4 regions of the Paraburkholderia sp. MM5384-R2 genome follow, and region 2 is predicted to be linked to each of the others. Evidence: predicted binding sites of a transcription regulator. Region 2 holds the regulator's gene; each other region holds the start of a gene.

Region 1 (4,445 bases), on a different contig from region 2:
TATGAAAAACATCAGGGCGAAATTCGGCGTGAATTCGCGGCGTGCGGCGGCCGTGATCGCGGCGCAGCTTGGGCTTATTGACCCGGGTTGAGCAGCGCGGCCGCGTCGCGGCTGTACATCACACGCTCGGCGCGACCCAGATCGGCGTCCGACACGGTCTTCATGAAGTACAGACCTAGCAGGATCGACACCGGCGCCGGGATCTCCGCGCCCGACTCGAAGCGGCTGCCGCGCGATTGCGTGACGCCAAAGCGAGACCAGAAACGGCGCTGGCTCTCTTTTTTCTTCTTCCGGTAGGCAATGATCAGAACGCGATCCACTGCCGAAGAGACCTCCGAAGGACGCGCCTGGAGGTGGGTTTGCGGTTGCCAGTGATTGTCGAGGAGTTCCATTTTGGACCCTTGTAGGTTGGGGGCGAAGACGTGTCTGAATTCTGATATACCCGATAAGCATCCACACCTATCCAGGTAGGTAGGTGGCGCAAAGATTCAGAATGCATAAGTTTTCCTGCGTATCTGGCAGCCCCCCCAACGCGTACAGGAGAACGTCATGCAAACCACGATCCGAATTGGACTCCGGCAGGAATTCGACAACGAACTGATCAACGAGATGTACCGCTTGCGCGCCCGTGTCTTTCACGGCCGGCTCGGCTGGGAAATTCCGACCATCGCGGGAATGGAGATAGACGGCTACGACGCGCTCGGGCCGTACTACATGCTGATTCAGGGCGAAGACGAACGGTTGCGCGGCTGTTGGCGCCTGATGCCGACCGAAGGTCCGAACATGCTGAAAGACACGTTCCCTCAGCTACTGCATGGCGCGGCCGCGCCGGTCGGGCGACATATCTGGGAACTGAGCCGCTGGGCGATCGAAACCGGCGGTGAGGAACAGTCGTTTGGTTTCACGGATATGACAATCCGCGCAATTCAGGAAGTGATGCGCTTCGCGCAGCGCATGGCCATCACGCACTACGTGACGGTGACCACCACGCCGATCGAGAGGATGCTGCGCCGAGCCGGCCTCGACGTCAGCCGGCTCGGGCCGCCGCTGCAGATTGGCATCGAGCGGGCCGTCGCGCTCGACGTCGCGGTGAGCGCGAAAACGCTGACCTCGCTGTTCGGGCCGGTCGCCGTCGCTGCTTGAGCCGCGCCGAAGCGCGGCCTGACAAAAGTCGCGACGCCTTCACCCGCGCGCGCGGACTCAGGAACCGAACATCCGTTCCAGCGCGTTCTCGAGATGCGCGCGCATTGCGGCCTCCGCGCCCGCCGCGTCCTTGCGGCGGATTGCGTCGAGCACCGCCATGTGTTCGGCCTGCACCAGCCGCTGCCGCTCCACCGTCTTGACGAGCGACAGATTGCGCGACAGGTTCATGCTGAACAGGATCTGCTCCTCGATGAACGACATCACCGTGATGAAAAACGGATTCTTCGACGCGCGCGCGACCGCCTGATGAAACAGGAAGTCATCCTTCGCGCCGATCCCCTGCGCCTCGATGATGCGCTCGAGCTCGTCCCACGCGTGCTGGATCGCGGCGATGTCGTCGGCGTCGGCCTTCAGCGCTGCCTGCGCGGCCGCGCCCGCCTCGGTCACGATGCGAAACTCATAGCAGCGGCGGATATCGGACAGTGTTTCGAGCGGCGCGAAGCGGCGTACGTCCGGATCGGGGCGCCGCGCGACGGTCGTGCCAGAGCCGTGCCGCGTCGAGATGATGCCGTCGGCCCGCAATCGCGCGAGCGCTTCGCGCACGGTCGGCCGGGACGTGGCGAAACGCTCCGCCAGCGCGTGCTCGGTCGGCAATCGCTCGCCTTCCTTGTACTCGCCTTCGAGGATGCGGTTGAGAATGTCGCCGTAGATCTGGTCGGGTAAGCCCTTGGTTTTTCGATCGTTCATCAGCGGACTGGCCAGCTTGTCTGAATATGGCTTGATTGTAAGGCCAACCCTGTTTCGGCTTCAGCAAAGTTTTACGGGTTGTAAGCATGCCAGGCTGCTTCGCGCACGCCGCCGCGCCCGCCATTTTGTCCGCGCCGCGCCGCAATATTTGGCAAATGTTTGATTTACATCCTGGTCCGGTGCATCTTTTCGGGCAATCATCTAAGCTTCATTGGTATAAAAGATCAATAAACCTGCCGCGGTTAGCAATGTGGCAGACGCATTTTTGACGCGGAGCCGATATGTACACACGCATCCTTGTAGCGGTCGACGGCAGCAATACCTCGCGCCGTGCGTTCGAAGCGGCGCTCGATCTCGCCAAATCGAATGGCGCGGTGTTGCGGCCATTTTATGTCGTCGAAAACACGCCGATGTACTTCGAGGCGCCCGGCTACGATCCGTCGATCCTGCGCAACCGCCTGATCGAGGAAGGCCAGGAGCTGCGTGCCGAGTTTTCGAAAGTGATGGCCGAGCAAGGTGTGAAGGGCGACCCGGCGGTCTCCGAGGCTTCGTCGCTCGGCGATGTCGCCGAGATCGTGCTGCAGGCCGCCGCCGAATTCAAGGCCGACCTGCTCGTGATGGGCACGCATGGCCGGCGTGGCTTTCAGCGGCTGATTCTCGGCAGCGTCGCTGAACGCTGCGTGCGCCAGGCCACTCTTCCGGTTCTGCTGGTACCGTCCGCCGCGGGCACCGACAAGGAACCCGCCTGACTCTTTCATCAGGCGCAGGGCGGAACGCCACGCCCTGCCTTGTGCCGGAATCGAGCCACGCTACCCGTCGACGGGCGACGTCGATATAGGCCGCGGCGGCTCACCTTCTCACCTTCGTCAGAGCACCGACGTTGCTCGGACTGCCGAGCAGCGAACGCGTCACTTTGCCGCCAGTCGCGGGTCATAGCGGGTGGGACAATTTCACCACTACCAATAATCGAACATGCTGAATCCTACTGCTGTGACCCGTTCCTCGACCCGCTCCGCCGGCAACCGCGAGGCCGTGGCGGCACGCGCAGCCGCACGTACCGCCGCGCGCTGCTCCAGCTGTTCGATGCGTGAGATCTGCATGCCGCGGGGGCTGTCGGCGGAGGAACTGCCGAAGCTCGAAACGCTGATCTGTTCGGCGCGCTCGGTGCCGCGCGGCGAAGCACTGTATCGCAGCGGCGACCGCTTCGACAATATCTACGCGGTGCGCTCCGGCTCGATGAAGACCGTGATGGTCCACCGCGACGGCCGCGAGCAGGTCACCGGGCTGCGTCTGGCCGGCGAGCCGCTCGGGCTCGACGGCATCAGCGCGGACCTCCATGCGTGCAGCGCCGTCGCGTTGGAAGACAGCACGGTGTGCATCGTTCCCTATAGCGCGCTGAAGCTGCTGTGTCGCGAAATCAGTTCGATCCAGGAGCGCATGCACAAGCTGCTGGGCGCGCAGATCGTCAGCGAAGCCGCGCAGATGATGGTGCTCGGCTCGCTGTCCGCCGACGAACGCGTCGCCGCCTTCCTGCTGGACGTGTCACAGCGCAATGCGCAGCGCGGCTACTCGTGGTCGGAATTCAATCTGCGAATGACGCGCGAGGACATGGGCAGCTACCTCGGCATGACGCTCGAAACGGTCAGCCGTACCCTGTCAAGATTTCAAAAACGCGGCCTGATCGACACGCGGGGCAAGCACATTCACATCGTCGATCTCGAAGGCTTGCGGCAGATCTAGCGGCCAGAGTGGCCTGGACGGTCGCGCTGTTAGTCTTGGCACGCCGCCTGCGAGCGGGTAGAGTTTTCAGATCGTCCCCCCCCACGGCAACCGTGTTCCATGGAGACCCGGCCCCAATGAATCGCGACCCTGTCCCGCATCATCCACTCGTGCAGCGCCTGCTCGACGCGCGTCAAGTCACCGACGACCTGTTTGCGATCGTCAAACCCGACTACCTCTATGAACGGCCGATCCGCGAGCGTCACCGCGTCGTGTTCTACATCGGCCATCTCGAAGCGTTCGATCGCAATCTGCTCGACCAGCGTCTGTTCGATCTGCCGGCTTTCGCGCCGGAACTCGACCAGTTGTTCGCCTTCGGCATCGATCCGGTAGACGGCGGCTTTCCCACCGATCAACCCGGCGATTGGCCGTCGCTCGCCGCCGTGCGCGAGTATGCGACGCGCGCGCGCCGGCAGATCGACACCGCGCTCGACGAACTCGGCAGCCCGGCGCACGACGAGGCGGCCGTGCAGCTGCTGAACGTCGCGATCGAGCATCGGTTGATGCATGCGGAAACGCTCGCGTACATGCTCCATCAGTTGCCTCTCGCGCAGAAGAACACAGCGTTGCGCGAGCCGGTGGTGACGAGCAAGGAGCAGCGCGACGCGTTGTCGTCGATGGTTAGCGTGCCGGCCGGCACGGCCGTGCTCGGCATGCCGCGCGAGGCCGGCCGCTTCGGCTGGGATAATGAGTTCGGCGAAATGGGCGTGGACGTGCCCGCGTTCGAGATCGATCGATACATGGTCACGAACGGTGCGTTCCTCGAGTTCATCGAA
Region 2 (4,445 bases):
GCGGCATGGCCATGTCGCCCCAATGCGCCTTGCCGCCGACCCGCAGTTTGTGTTCGAGCATCACCTGCGCATTCGGCTCGTTGCGATAACGTTCCGCGATCTGCTGGAACGAAGGGGCGAGAAACGGCGCGTCGCGGGTATGGCAGAACATGCAATGCTGTTGATCGACGAGGGCGGTCGGCTCGGACTGCGCGAACGCCGCGCCGCTTGCTGTCAGCAGGAGCCCGACTACATGCGCGGCCAGGTACGGCGGAAACATGGCTTTCACGAGACACACTCCACGAAAGGTTGCAGGCTCAGTCTACGTTCGACGACGCGGTTGCAATTGACTCACGTCAAGCCGACGTTTGCCCGCGCTCCATCGACCGTTTGCGTGAGTCATCGGGCGTCGCCGGCGCCAGCGGATAAATCAAAGTGGCCCACCGTTTGAGCGAGCACCGGAACGCTGTCGCGCGGCAGGCGCATTTCGACACTCAGCGCGCTGCGGTTGAGCCAGCCGCGCGCCGCGACAGCGAGTCCTGCGGCCGCGCAGAAGAGATAGACGTTCTGCACGATCGCGCCGGCGCTCGCCGACGCAAAAGGTTCGCGCTGCGACGGTGTGATGTCGTGCATGCGTGCAAGATCGGCGACGTACACCAGATCGAGCGGCGCATCGCCCACGAAGTCCTGGCAGCCCGTCAGCCCGCGCAGATCGCTTGCGACGGCCAGGTCGAGGCGATGTCGGCGTGGATCGTAGCGATACAGTCCGCGCGCGAGCACCGCATAGATGTCGATTTCATGCAGGGCCAGCACCGAGGGCGCGGTTCGCCCGCCGTCCGGCCCGCGATTGATGCCGTTGGCCGCCCACAGCAAATTGCTGAGTATCGTGTCGTCCAGCAAGTCGGCAGCGAAGCGGCGCGTTAGATGTTTCATGAACACGTCGTCCTCGTGCAAGCCGGAACTGCAAACGGCACACCGTCATCGTCTACCACCGCGGCATTTAATGATTGACTCAAATCAACCGGCTTTCGCGAACGTGGGACTGTTCGAGGCCTGCCGTCAGGTGATGTCACTCGTTCGATCCGAGTCAGCCGGGATCGCCACCAAAAAATTGGCGACGTTTCAAGCGGGTCTATTCTGAACACATCGGAGCGCCGAGCGTGGCCGCACTCTGGTTATCCGCGCCGCTTCCGTCGGCTTTGTTCAAGCCACGTACTTTCACTCTCACAGGTACCGGCCATGCATATCCATTTCCCGCAGGAACGTCCCGAGTACTGCGCGCGCGATCTCGTCGTCGCCTTTCCGGCGGAGGTCGACGGTGAGCGCGTGCAGTGCGCCATTACCGCGGAGGCGCTGGAAGACCACTTCGGCGCGCCGTCGTTGCGCGAAGACGATCTGATCGAAGCGTTCGATACACACCGGCAGCCTATCGAGGCCGCCGCGCGAAATTTGCTGAAAGAAGTGGGCGCGAAGCCGGTCATGATGCACAGCGGCTACTTCCGCTTCCGCGATTGAAGCCGCGCGGCCGGGCCGCTGATCGGCGCTTTGACTGCGCCGCGCTACGAGACACCACGTCGGCAAGTGGGCGCCGCGGCGAATGCGGCACGGCGCCGCCGCGGCCAACCCGGATCAGCAGTTGCGGGACGGCGTCCAGATTGAGCGCGGCGCGCAGGCGCTCGCGCAGCGAAGCCACTTCGATCGGTTGATTCAGGTAGGAAGCCGTCATGCCTTCGGAGGCGGCGGTGAGCAGCACCCGTTCGAGCGCCTGCCCGGCCGCGAGCCATGCGGCCGCGTCGTCCGTGCCGGTGCCGATGCACAGCAGCAATGGCGAGCCGGCGACGAGCGTCTGATGCGCTGCGGCGGGCTTGACTCCGATCAAACGGCGGCGAGCGCGCGCGGCTAGACGCGGGCGAGAGCTTCTCTGTCGAGAATCCTGATCTGCTTGCCGTGGGTGTCGAGCAGGCCGTCCTTCTGAAACTTCGATAGCATGCGGCTGACGGTTTCGAGTTTCATCCCGAGGTAGCTGCCGATCTCTTCCCGCGTCATGCGCAGATGAAATTCCGCCTGCGAATAACCGCGCGACTTGAGCTTGCCCGACAGGTTCAGCAGGAACGTCGCGACCCGCTGGTCCGCGGACATCGTGCCGAGCAGCATCATCAGCGTCGCCTCGCGCACGATCTCGCCGCCCATCAGCCTGTGCACATGCTGCTGCAATGCCTTGACGTCGCGGCACATGGCTTCGAGCAAATGGAACGGGATGATGCAGACCTTGCTGTCCTCGATGGCGAGCCCATCGCAGCTATGCTTGCCTGAACCGATGCCGTCGAGACCCAGCACATCGCCCGCTAGATGAAACCCGGTGACCTGTTCACGGCCGTCGCGATGCATCACGACAGTCTTGAACGAGCCCGCGCGAACTGCGTAGATGCTCTGGAACGAATCGCCTGCGCGAAACAGGGATTCGCCATTTTTGATCGTGCGCGAAGGGCAGATCAGCGCGTCGACCCGTTCGGTCTCCGTCGCTGTCAGACCTTCCGGCAAGCAGGAAGCACGCATCGCGCAACTCGGGCAGTTGGCGCCGCCGTGCTTCGGCCGGGCCGGTGCGAATCCGGGATCTTTCAGCGCGTGCAGCGGAATCTGCGCGATGGTCCGGGTCTGGGAATATTCGGCAACGTCAGACATGATGGGCTCCGAGATGGTAGAGACCGCGCGCGCAATGCTCGTGGGCAATTCGCTCGATGGTGTTGCATGCAAGATCGAATTCACTGGTCTTGTCGAAGAAGTACTGCGCGCCGTTGGCGACGCACGCCTGCCTGAACCACGTGCCCGAATGATTCGTGAGCACGATCGTGATCACGGTGGACATGCTCCGCGCGAGGTAGCGCAGCAGGTCGATGCCGCTGCCGTCGCTCAGATGTAAATCCATCACCACGACATCGGCTGCCGTCGCGCCGATGCCGTCCAGTGCCGCACCGGGTTCCTCCGCTTCACCGACGATCTCGACGCCTTCGATCGCACCGAAACGCGCGGCGATGCGTTTCCTGATCGAAATCGCGTCGTCCACGAGGAACACGCGTACGGCTGGGTGTGACGGGCTTGAGTTCATGGCTCGAAGTATCGGCCGCGTCGTCTCAAAATAAAATCAGCGGGGAACGAGCTTCGGGTAGGCGAGCGCGAAGTGTTGTAGGGAATTTCCTACATACACTCTGTGACGGCGAAGCAGCCGCGCGAGGAGCCACGGCTGTGACGGGGGTAACGGCGGAGCGGACCCGGTGGCAGCGGCGCCGTGACGGCGCTAGATTTCGTCGTCTTCCCCGAGCAGCTTGTGGCGCAGCGCGTAGCGCACCAGCGCGGCTTCGTGCGGCATCTGCATTTTCTCGAGAATGCGGGTTTTATAGGTGCTTACCGTCTTGCTGCTGACACATAATTCGGTGGCGATTTCCGTGAGGGTTTGTCCTGCGGCGATGCGCCGGAATACGTCGAATTCGCGATCCGACAGGCGCTGGTGGGGCAGTGTGTCGGCGGACTCGTTGAGGCTTTGCGCGAAGCGTTCGGCCATCGCGAGACTGACATAGACGCCGCCGGAGGCGACTTTGCTCACCGCCGAGACCAGTTCCGCGCTCGCGCTCTCCTTGGTGAGATAGCCCGATGCGCCGGCTTTGAACGCACGCACGGCGTACTGCTGCTCCGCATGCATGGTGAGTACGAGGATGCGCAGCGCCGGCATCTCGTCCTTGATCTGCTTGATCAGCTCGACACCGTTGCGCCCCGGCATCGACAGATCCAGCACCAGCACATCGGCCGGGTGCGAGCGAACCAGAGCAATCGTACCGACGCCGTCGCTGGCTTCTCCGACCACTTCGAAGCCGTTTGTGTTTTGCAAAATATGTCGCAGGCCATCGCGCACGAGCGCGTGATCGTCGGCTATCAGCACGCGAATCATGTTAGCGTCTCCTGCTGTTGCACGGCCGCGGCCGGGAACGTGACGGACAGTGAAAAGCCCTTGCCGCTGGACGTATGTATTTCGACGGTGCCGCCTAGCATATGCGCACGTTCGCGGATCCCGAGCAGCCCGAACGATTTTTCGGCGCGCGCGTCCGAACGGCCCGCGCCATGACCGTTGTCCGCCACTCGCACAATGCAGGCGTCCTCTTCGCGGCGCACCGTCAGCATGACGACCGTGGCCTGCGCGTGGCGGGCGACGTTGGTGAGCGCCTCCTGCACGATGCGGAATAGTGTGGTTGCGCCTGCCGGCGTAAAGGGTGTGTCGCCGACTTCGATGTCACGTTTCACCTCGATGCCGTAGCGGTTCGTAAAGTCGTTGGCGAGCCATTCGATGGCCGGGATCAGGCCGAGATCGTCGAGCATGACCGGGCGCAGGTCGGCCGCGATCCGGCGCACCGACGCGACCGTCGCGTCGATCAGCCGTCGCATGTCGCTGAGTTGTCGCAGAATCCCGGACTCGG
Region 3 (4,445 bases), on a different contig from region 2:
CGACGTCGTTGCAATTGCGACGAAACCATTTCTCGGTCTTCGCTGCGTCGGTAAATCGCTCCGGGTTGAACGCAGGAGCAAGAGGAGCGATTGCCTTGCCCGTGGCGACGTGCTTGCCCGTCTGTGTGGGCACTGCGCCATGGCACGAAGCGCAAGTCCACTCGTGACCATGCGAAGCGTTAAAGAACTGTCGCCCGCGTGAGGGGACGGGTTGCGCACTGTCCGACTGCGCGCGGTACGAGCCAAGAAGCTCCGAAGGCGTGCCGGCATTGGCCGTGGCCATTGCAGTAACGGTCGGAACCAGCAGTAGTGCGCCGCGCAAACCCCGCAACGAAAGAAGCGATGTGCTCACGAGATTCTCCGGTAGATATCGACCATCTTGGGCGGCCTTCCTTACCGGATTCTTAACGTTATATCCTCGCTGCAGTGCAATCCCTAATCGCAGTGCGAGAGTTTTTTGACGCGCGTCAAGGAGTGGTGCTGACCGACGCGTAGTGTTGACCGGGAAGACAGCTTCCTGATAGCTGTCACCGCCATACCTGCGGAGACCTCCATGAAAGACCTCGTGTTTGCGATAGCAATTTGCACCGCGCTCACTTCGCCAATGCTGCTTGCTGCCTCCAAGGACACAGCTACGCCGCAAAGCGCGTCCAAGACCCAAAGCCCAGATACGGCAGCGTTCGATAAGAGTCTGGCCCAGTTCCGGGAACAGATGAAAACCATGCAGGCGCAAATGAACCAGATTCGTCAGACACAGGATCCGCAGGAACGCCAGAAGCTTCTGCAGCAACACTGGGCCACGATGCAAAGTGCAATGACCACGATGCGAGGCATGTGGGAGCCTGGGATGATGGGTTATGACGGAAGGGGTCCCGGGATGATGGGGCCGGGGATGATGGGTGGCGGTTGGGGGCACATGGGAGGGTACTACTCCCGTCTCACTCCAGAGCAACTGCGGCAGCGGCAGTATATGACCGACCAGTACCTGCAGATGCAACAGGAAATGATGAACAACATGATGTGGCAACAGCAGTACTGGATGGGGCCTCCTGCCTCGCCCCAGTAGGGTCTGCACGAAAGCGGATGACTGAATTGCTTCGAGTGCATTCATCTTACCGGCAGCTTGAGACCCGCGGGCAACCGGATCACATACAGGCGGCCTGGTAAATCTCCAGCAGTGGCGTCTTCTGAGTAAGTGAAGTAAACAAGTGAATTGCGTTCCATGTCCAGTACGCGGATGATGTGGAGCGAGTCGAAGCTCGCATCCACCTCGGCCGTGAACACCTGCGCCTGTCTGGGTACAGCCTGGGTAACAGTGATGTTGCCCGTCTGCTGGCACGATGCCGTCAGGTCGCTCCCCCCGGATATGCGACCGCTTCCCAATGCGCCATCTGCGTGGGACTTCGACACGTAGCAGGTTATGCCCTTCACGATGGGATCGTCGTAAGCCGAGATGGCGACATGTGAACCGTACCGTTGAGTGTGGGTTTCGAACGACGCCAACTCTCCCGCCGCAAGCCCGAAAGACGACACCATCAGGAGTGCGCCGAGGATGCTCGCCCGTCCTGGAGAAAGGTTGATCATCATCACCTCCTGATAATCCGCAGTCCGGAACTGTTGCGGGGCAATGCAGCTGAAACAAGGAGTTTGCTGACTTCAGCCTATTTCAGCCGGTAGCCAGGTGCTTGACCCAGGTCAACACCTGACTGTTCTCATGGCGCCATTGTGAAATCTGATACGTGGCCGGAATAGGGTGCCCTTCGGTGAGATGAAATATTCCTCGCAAAGCTCTGACCGACCACAGCTTCGTTCGCTGTGTCGCGGGCGAGTTTGCATATCGAGGATAGCCATGTCCAGAAACGCCCTCCTCCGGTGTAAGAGCTGTGCCGATCAGTAAGTCCCATGAGCGAATAGCCGCCTCGCGCGATGCGCGCACTGAGTGCCCCGGAAATGCAGATCAATTCTATCGAGCCCATCCCGGACCTGGCCTCTGGTCCCGCCGAACCGGGCTTTCCAGAGGGACAGGCTGACAGCGAGAGCGGGCTATCGAGCGCTCGGGTAGAGGTATTACGATCCCGCTTCGGACGTAATGTGGTCGATTCGACGGCACGGCGTACCTGGTGGCGAACGCTGCGCGAGGTGCTCAGTGAACCCATGTTTCTCTTGCTGCTCGCGGCGAGCGGTATCTACCTGCTGCTCGGCGACGTGACGGAGGCGCTCACGCTTCTCGCCTTCGTGGCAGGCATTGTCTTTCTCACGGTTTTTCAGAGCCATCGCACCGCGCGGGTCCTCGACTCCCTTCGCGAACTGTCTGCACCCCGCGCACAGGTACTTCGAGACGGGCAACGACAATTCGTTTCGGCCGCTGATCTCGTGCCCGGCGACATCGTGTTCGTCGACGAAGGCGCTCGCGTGCCCGCCGATGGCAGCGTGACGGAGGCTCACGAGCTCAGCGTGGACGAGTCGCTACTGACAGGCGAGTCGGTTTCAGTGAACAAGGCTGTGGCGAGGCCGGATGCACGTCCGGACGAGGAGGCTCGCACCGAGCTCTTTTTCGGCTCGATGGTGGTGCAGGGGCAGGGACGGATGATCGTGACGGCGACGGGGCCGAATACGACGCTCGGGCGCATCGGCAAGTCGCTGACGAGCATCGCTGAAGCGCGCTCACCGCTGCAACTGGAGACGAGATCCTTCGTCAACTGGTTTGCAATGGCTGCGATCGCGCTCTGTCTGCTGCTCGTCGTCGCCTACCGCTGGCGATCTGGCGAATGGCTTCCGGCCGTGCTCGCAGGGATTACGCTGGCCATGGGAATTCTTCCGGAAGAGATTCCGGTGATATTGACTGTGTTCATGGCCCTGGGGGCTCGCCGCATTGCCAATGAAGGCGTGCTGACGCGCCGGATGAGTGCGATCGAGACACTCGGCCAGACATCGGTGCTTTGCGTCGATAAGACGGGGACGTTGACACAGAACCGCATGTCGGTGCAGGTGCTATGGGTGCAAGGAAGGCAGCAGGTCATCGATCAGGCGACGCAGCATATCGACGGGGCGTATCACGAGCTCATCGAATATCTGGTGCTCGCCAGCGAAATTGAACCGGTCGATCCAATGGAGCGGGCATTTCATGAAACGGGCCATTCGGGACTGGCCGGCACCGGACGCCTTCACGAGGACTGGTCACTGGTGCACGAGTACGCGCTGACCCCGGAATTGCCGGCAATGTCCCACGCATGGCACACGCCAGGCGGCGACCACGGTACCGTGGCGTGCAAGGGCGCGCCGGAAGCCGTCTGCTCCCTGTGTCGACTGGGCGAGCGGGAAACGCAGACCATCCTTGATCACGCTGCGCAGATGGCGTCGGGCGGGTTGCGGGTGCTTGGGGTGGCCAAGGCACGACATGATCATCCCGACTGGCCAGAAAAACAGCATGACTTTGAATTCTCATTTGTCGGGCTGGTCGGGCTACTCGATCCTGTGCGGCCGGAGGTTGCGGGCGCTATCGCCGAGTGCCATGCAGCGGGCGTTCGCGTGGTGATGATCACAGGCGATTATCCGTCGACGGCACGGGCGATCGCGACCGAAGTCGGCATCAATGGCACGCATATCGCGACCGGTCAGGAAGTGGCGTCCATGAGCGACGCGCAGCTTCGGCATGCCATATCGGACATCGATACGTTTGCCCGCGTCAAGCCAGAGCAGAAATTGCGGATTGTCAACGCGTTCAGGGAAAGCGGCCAGGTGGTCGCGATGACCGGCGACGGTGTCAACGACGCCCCCGCGCTAAAGGCGGCTCACATCGGCATTGCGATGGGCTTGCGAGGCGCCGAAGTTGCGCGCGAGGTCGCTTCGCTGGTTTTGCTACGTGACGACTTCGCGCCGATCGTGTCGGCTATCCGGCTTGGGAGGCGTATCTACGCCAATCTCGTGCAGGCGATCAGCTATACGGTGGCGGTCCATATTCCCATGATTGCGGCCACAATGATTCCGGTACTGGTCGGGTGGCCGCCGATACTCGGCCCGATTCATATTGTGTTTCTTGAACTGATCATCAACCCGGTCTGCTCGGTTGTATTCGAGAACGAACCCGCGCGTGAGGACCTGATGCGCATGCCGCCGCGCCGCACGGGCACGCGGCTACTATCGAACCGGACGCTGGCCCAGGGCGTCCTGGCGGGCTCGCTGATCGCCCTGATCGTGATGGGTCTTTACGCGGGTCTCCTGGGCCACGGCTATCCAATTCCGTTTGCGCGCACAGTCGCCTTCGTGTCACTCGTGCTGGGCAATGTGGCGTTGATCTTTGTGATCCGTATGCTGCAGCATGCAGGCAAACGTGCCCTCGCGCTGCAGCACAATCACTATCTCTGGATTGTTCTGGGCGTAACCGGGGCAGCGCTACTGCTCCTGATGACCGTTCCCGCCCTGGCAGCGCTGTTTGGGTTGATTGC
Region 4 (4,445 bases), on a different contig from region 2:
TGCGATGCATCGCCGATGCGAGCCGCGCGGCAGCTCACCATCGAGCAGTGCAATCACTACGACCTGTTCATTGGGTCGCGTTGGCGCGATGCGGTTCATCCGGGGCTCTGCGAATTCTGGCGCGATGTCGAGCACGCCGCGTCGAAGGTTTGCCGGCCGCGCCGCGCGGCCAGGGGTTCGGCAAACCGCAAATCGGCGTGAAGTGGCCGGGAAAACGTCAGCAGTCCGCATCTGACGAACGCCGAGCGGCACGTCACGATGCAAGCTCGTCAGTTCCCACGCTCGGTGCCGATCGCTGTTTCGAGGGTCATTTCCGCCACATCGAACGCGCGACGGATCGCCGCTTTAGCGTCGTCGTCAGTGCAGTGCGCGACGGGCTTGAGCTCGTGCGCGGGCGTGACCAGATCCAGCCTCACGTCATACAGCGGATGCGCCGATCCAGGACGCAACGCCTCGATGGCGAGATGGCAGTGCGATACGAGCGCGCCAAACCGCGCGAGACGCACCAGTTGCGCACCTGCTTCCGCTTCGAGCGGAGCCGCACCCGCAAAGCCAAGGTAGACGATCTGCATGTCGATGCCCATCTTCGCCTCCCCTTGCGAGTGTCGATCGAACCTGTTTCGCGCAGACTCAGGGTCCAGGCGCTTGCTATGGGGCTTATCGTGTTCTTGCCAGAAAGGCGGTCATTGACGTGGGTCAAGCGCGGTGAAGGCGAGCACCCTCACTGCATATGCATACCCCCGTTAATCGCAATGTCCGCACCGGTGATAAAAGCCGCCTCCTCTGAGCATAGAAACGCGATCAACGCCGCCACCTCGTCCGGACGTCCCAGCCGGCCGAGCGGAATCTGCGGCAGGATCTTCGTGTCGAGGATCTCGCGCGGCACCGCTTCGACCATCGCGGTCGCGAGATAACCGGGCGACACCGTGTTCACCGTGACGCCGTGCTTCGCGGTTTCGAGCGCAAGTGCCTTCGTGAAGCCGTGCACGCCCGCTTTGGCAGCTGAATAATTGGTTTGCCCGTAGGCGCCGCGCGAACCGTTGACCGACCCCACGTTGACGATGCGGCCGTGGCGCCGCTCGAGCATGCCGGGCAACAGCGGCTTGCTCATGTTGAACAGGCCATCGAGATCGGTGCGCAGCACGGCGTCCCAGTGCTCCTTGCTCATCTTCGCGAAGCTCGTGTCGTGCGTGATGCCCGCGTTGTTGATCAGCACGTCTACCGCGCCCAGATCGGTCAGCACGCGTTGCGCGCAGCGCGCGCATGAATCGAAGTCGGCGATGTCGGCTTCGTACGCGTGAAAGTCGCGCCCCGTGTCGCGCTCGTGCTGCAGCCATGTCGACACGTGATCGTTGTGCGTCGAGTGCGTCACCGCGACCGTCATGCCCGCGTCATGAAGCGCCCGGCTGACCGCCGTGCCCAAACCGCCCATCCCGCCTGTGACCAATGCCACGCGATCCGTTCCCATCTGAACGCCTCCTTGCCGTGTCTGCCATTGACGGTGCGCGCGCCGGCCTTGCCGGCTCGCGCGGCTAAACGACGCCCGCGAACGGCAGCGCGTTCTGCGAGCTCCACCACCATGCGCTCAGGCCGCCCGCGAACGGCGCGACGCCTGGCGCGATGCCGTACACCGCCTGCCACCCCGCATACCAGGCGGCGCAAGCGCGGTTGGCCTCGCCGAACCAGTCCGCCTCGCGCTGCGCTACGAAAGCGATCGACTTGCTCCAGTCGGCGAAGCACCGCTCGGCGTACTCGTGTGCCGCGCCCTGTGCGGTCTGATACGCCGCTGCGTAGTCGAGCCAGCCTTCGGGCGGCCCGGACGCCGTCGAGGTCCACGGTGAAGCGGGGCGCCCGGGCGGCGCATCGGATTCGGAAATCATGATCGCTGCCCTCCAGAGCACAGCATAGGATTGCCAGGCGCGGTTGCAAACCGTCGAGCGTGCCCGCCACTGTATTGTGCGCGCGGCGGCCCGCGCTTGATCTGCATCAATAGCCGCGGCCGCCGGGCTCATAGACTCCATTTGACGACGGGTTCGAGCCTGCTTGCGCCCGTTTCCCCACGTTCTGTCACGGAGCTTTGGCGATGAGCTACAAAAGCATTCTCGTTCACCTCGATACGAGCGTTCGTGCACATCCGCGCCTCGAAATCGCATTGCAGTTCGCACACCGCTTTCATGCGACGCTGACCGGCCTGTTTTCGACGTACGTGCCACCGCGGCACGCGTTCTTCGTGATGGCCGGCACCGCCGACTACTACGCGGAGCACGAGCGTCTGCGGCACGAGCGTGCCAGCGCGCTGGAGCGGCTGTTTCGTGCGGAACTCGCGCGCGCGAACGTCGACGGTCATTGGATCGCCGCGAACGGCTACGCGAACGACGTCGTGCCGCCCTATGCGCGTCTCGCCGATCTGATCGTGCTCGGGCAGACCGATCCGACCGATCCCGAGGCGTTCGTCGCCGAACAGTTCGTCGAGCACGTCGTGCTGTCGGCCGGGCGGCCGGTACTGCTGGTGCCGTCGCGCGGCACCTTCGCGGCGCCCGGCCGCCACGTGCTGATCGCGTGGGACGGCAGCCGCGAAGCCACCCGCGCGATCCACGACGCGCTGCCGTTCCTCGCGCACGCGTCCAAAGTGACGCTGCTGACGGTTCATTCGTCGGGCGATCGTCCGCCGCGCGACACGGTTTCGGGCGACGACATCGCACTCACTGTCGCGCGTCACGGCGTCAAGATCGACGTGCGCGAACTGAGCATCGCGGACGACACGCCGGTCGGCGACGCGCTGCTGTCGCAGGCGGCCGACCTCGGCTGCGACATGATCGTGATGGGCGCTTACGCGCATTCGCGTCTGCACGAAATCGTATTGGGCGGCGCGACGCGCACGATGCTCGAGTCGATGACCGTGCCGGTGCTGTTGTCGCACTAAAGTGCACGCTTAAGGAGTCCGCCATGTTTCACCGCCTACTCGTCGCGCTCGACGGCAGCGACACCGCCTCCCGTGCGTTCGACGCCGCACTGACCCTTGCCGCCGAATCGGGCGCCGAGTTGCAGCCGCTGTACGTGATCGACGTGCCCGTCATCGCCTACGACGCGCCCGGCTTCGACCCTTGCGTGATCCGGGACGCCTTCATCGAGGAAGGCAAGCGGATCGCGGCCGATGCCCAGAGCCGGATGACCGCGCGCGGGATCAAGGGCACGGCCCGCACCGTCGAAGCCGCGATCACCGGCGAAGACGTCGCGCATCGCATCGTCGCGGCGGCGCTCGAATGGCACGCCGACGCGATCGTGATGGGCACGCACGGCCGCCGTGGTCTTCAACGACTGATGCTCGGCAGCGTCGCCGAGCGCGTGCTGCGCAGCGCCAGCTGCCCGGTGCTGATGATTCCCGCGCACGCGAACGGCGCGACGCGCGATCAGTCAGTCCCGGCCTGCGCCGAAAACGAACTCAACTGAGCCGCGAAAACCGGGCTGCTGCGCGGCCGCTCCCACGCGATCGCGCCACGGCTGCGCGACGCGGCGCTTCAGGGCCGCGCGTGCCCGTGTTCGTCATGCCGCACGATCAGCACCGGCTTGTCGGTCGCACGCACGAGCGACTCCGCGACGCTGCCGAGCAGAAAGCGCTGCACGCCGTGGCGGCCGTGCGTTCCCATCACGATCAGATCGGCTTCGATTTCGTCGGCGACGCGCGCGAGCACCGCGGACACGCTTTCGGCGTACGCGTCGATCACCCGCACGCCGCCGGGCACTTGCGCCTCGCGCATCAACTCGCGCGGCGCATCGAGCGCGCGGCTGGCGAATTCTTGCGCCGCGGCCGCCGGTTCCGGCTCGAAAGCCACATCGGCATTGTCCGACCACTTGCCGTGCCCTACCACGCAGCAGGCTTCGAGTGTGGCGCCCGTCAGCTTCGCGAGCTTCAGCGCCTCGGCAAAGGCGCGCTGCGCGCTGGGACTGTCGTCGAGCGCAACCAGAATTCGTGCATACATGTTGGACTCCCTGTGAAAGCGCTGGCATGAACCGAAGCGGTGCCGTCGCGTGTCTGCAGCGACAGTGTGAAGCGCGCGCCGCCGCGCGGCTTGACGCAGGTCAATGGGCCACCGCTCGGCCCCGCCGCTTGCGAGCGGCCCGCAACAACGCCGCCATTCGGCCCGACACAGCGGAGGAATGCCATGCGGTTGCTGGCGCGGATAGCGGGACGCTGGCCGCGCACCTGCCCCAGCGGGCGCCAACTCACACGATCCAGTCTATAGCTAAACGTTGTCGTAGATTCCGGGAAAAGGCGCAACCATCGCCTCTCGCTCCTCGTTCGAACCCCATGCGCAGGTAAAACTCATGCCTGTCATGAAAAGCTCCCATCTTCAATATGGCTTCTTGCGCGTGACAACGCGCCGGAACTGGTGACGACTTCGATCTCCCTCTTTACGAGGCCAGCCGCGTACGCATCGACATGA

What was found. The regulator FNR, encoded in region 2, switches genes on or off when oxygen is low (the NO sensors DNR and NnrR bind a similar motif). The targets are predictions, from matches to a motif close to TTGATNNNNATCAA.
Region 1: a site for FNR is predicted at 2,050-2,063, ahead of HDG37_RS09655 (universal stress protein). Genes of this name have one in related genera too.
Region 3: a site for FNR is predicted at 1,686-1,699, ahead of HDG37_RS32305 (cation-translocating P-type ATPase). Genes of this name have one in related genera too.
Region 4: a site for FNR is predicted at 1,977-1,990, ahead of HDG37_RS05005 (universal stress protein). Genes of this name have one in related genera too.

What each region holds. Positions count from the first base shown of each region.
Region 1 is NZ_JACHDI010000004.1:282,250-286,694, reverse strand. Features, by position in the region: gene HDG37_RS09675 (LuxR family transcriptional regulator) at 1-91, shown strand, start outside; gene HDG37_RS09670 (XRE family transcriptional regulator) at 75-392, opposite strand; gene HDG37_RS09665 (acyl-homoserine-lactone synthase) at 550-1,143, shown strand; gene HDG37_RS09660 (FadR/GntR family transcriptional regulator) at 1,201-1,890, opposite strand; gene HDG37_RS09655 (universal stress protein) at 2,172-2,639, shown strand; gene HDG37_RS09650 (helix-turn-helix domain-containing protein) at 2,863-3,630, shown strand; gene HDG37_RS09645 (SUMF1/EgtB/PvdO family nonheme iron enzyme) at 3,747-4,445, shown strand, end outside.
Region 2 is NZ_JACHDI010000001.1:190,187-194,631, forward strand. Features, by position in the region: gene HDG37_RS00895 (c-type cytochrome) at 1-259, opposite strand, end outside; partial or broken gene HDG37_RS00900 (nitroreductase family protein) at 379-942, opposite strand; gene HDG37_RS00905 (DUF1488 domain-containing protein) at 1,219-1,494, shown strand; partial or broken gene HDG37_RS00910 (nitroreductase family protein) at 1,544-1,846, opposite strand; gene fnr (fumarate/nitrate reduction transcriptional regulator Fnr) at 1,879-2,661, opposite strand; gene HDG37_RS00920 (response regulator transcription factor) at 2,654-3,085, opposite strand; gene HDG37_RS00925 (response regulator transcription factor) at 3,275-3,922, opposite strand; gene HDG37_RS00930 (PAS domain S-box protein) at 3,919-4,445, opposite strand, start outside.
Region 3 is NZ_JACHDI010000029.1:88,630-93,074, forward strand. Features, by position in the region: gene HDG37_RS32290 (DUF1924 domain-containing protein) at 1-352, opposite strand, end outside; gene HDG37_RS32295 (hypothetical protein) at 554-1,066, shown strand; gene HDG37_RS32300 (CreA family protein) at 1,108-1,587, opposite strand; gene HDG37_RS32305 (cation-translocating P-type ATPase) at 1,951-4,445, shown strand, end outside.
Region 4 is NZ_JACHDI010000002.1:232,772-237,216, forward strand. Features, by position in the region: gene phaZ (polyhydroxyalkanoate depolymerase) at 1-201, shown strand, start outside; gene HDG37_RS04990 (hypothetical protein) at 270-584, opposite strand; gene phbB (acetoacetyl-CoA reductase) at 722-1,468, opposite strand; gene HDG37_RS05000 (polyketide synthase) at 1,533-1,880, opposite strand; gene HDG37_RS05005 (universal stress protein) at 2,084-2,923, shown strand; gene HDG37_RS05010 (universal stress protein) at 2,947-3,450, shown strand; gene HDG37_RS05015 (universal stress protein) at 3,519-3,980, opposite strand; partial or broken gene HDG37_RS05020 (histidine kinase) at 4,430-4,445, shown strand, end outside.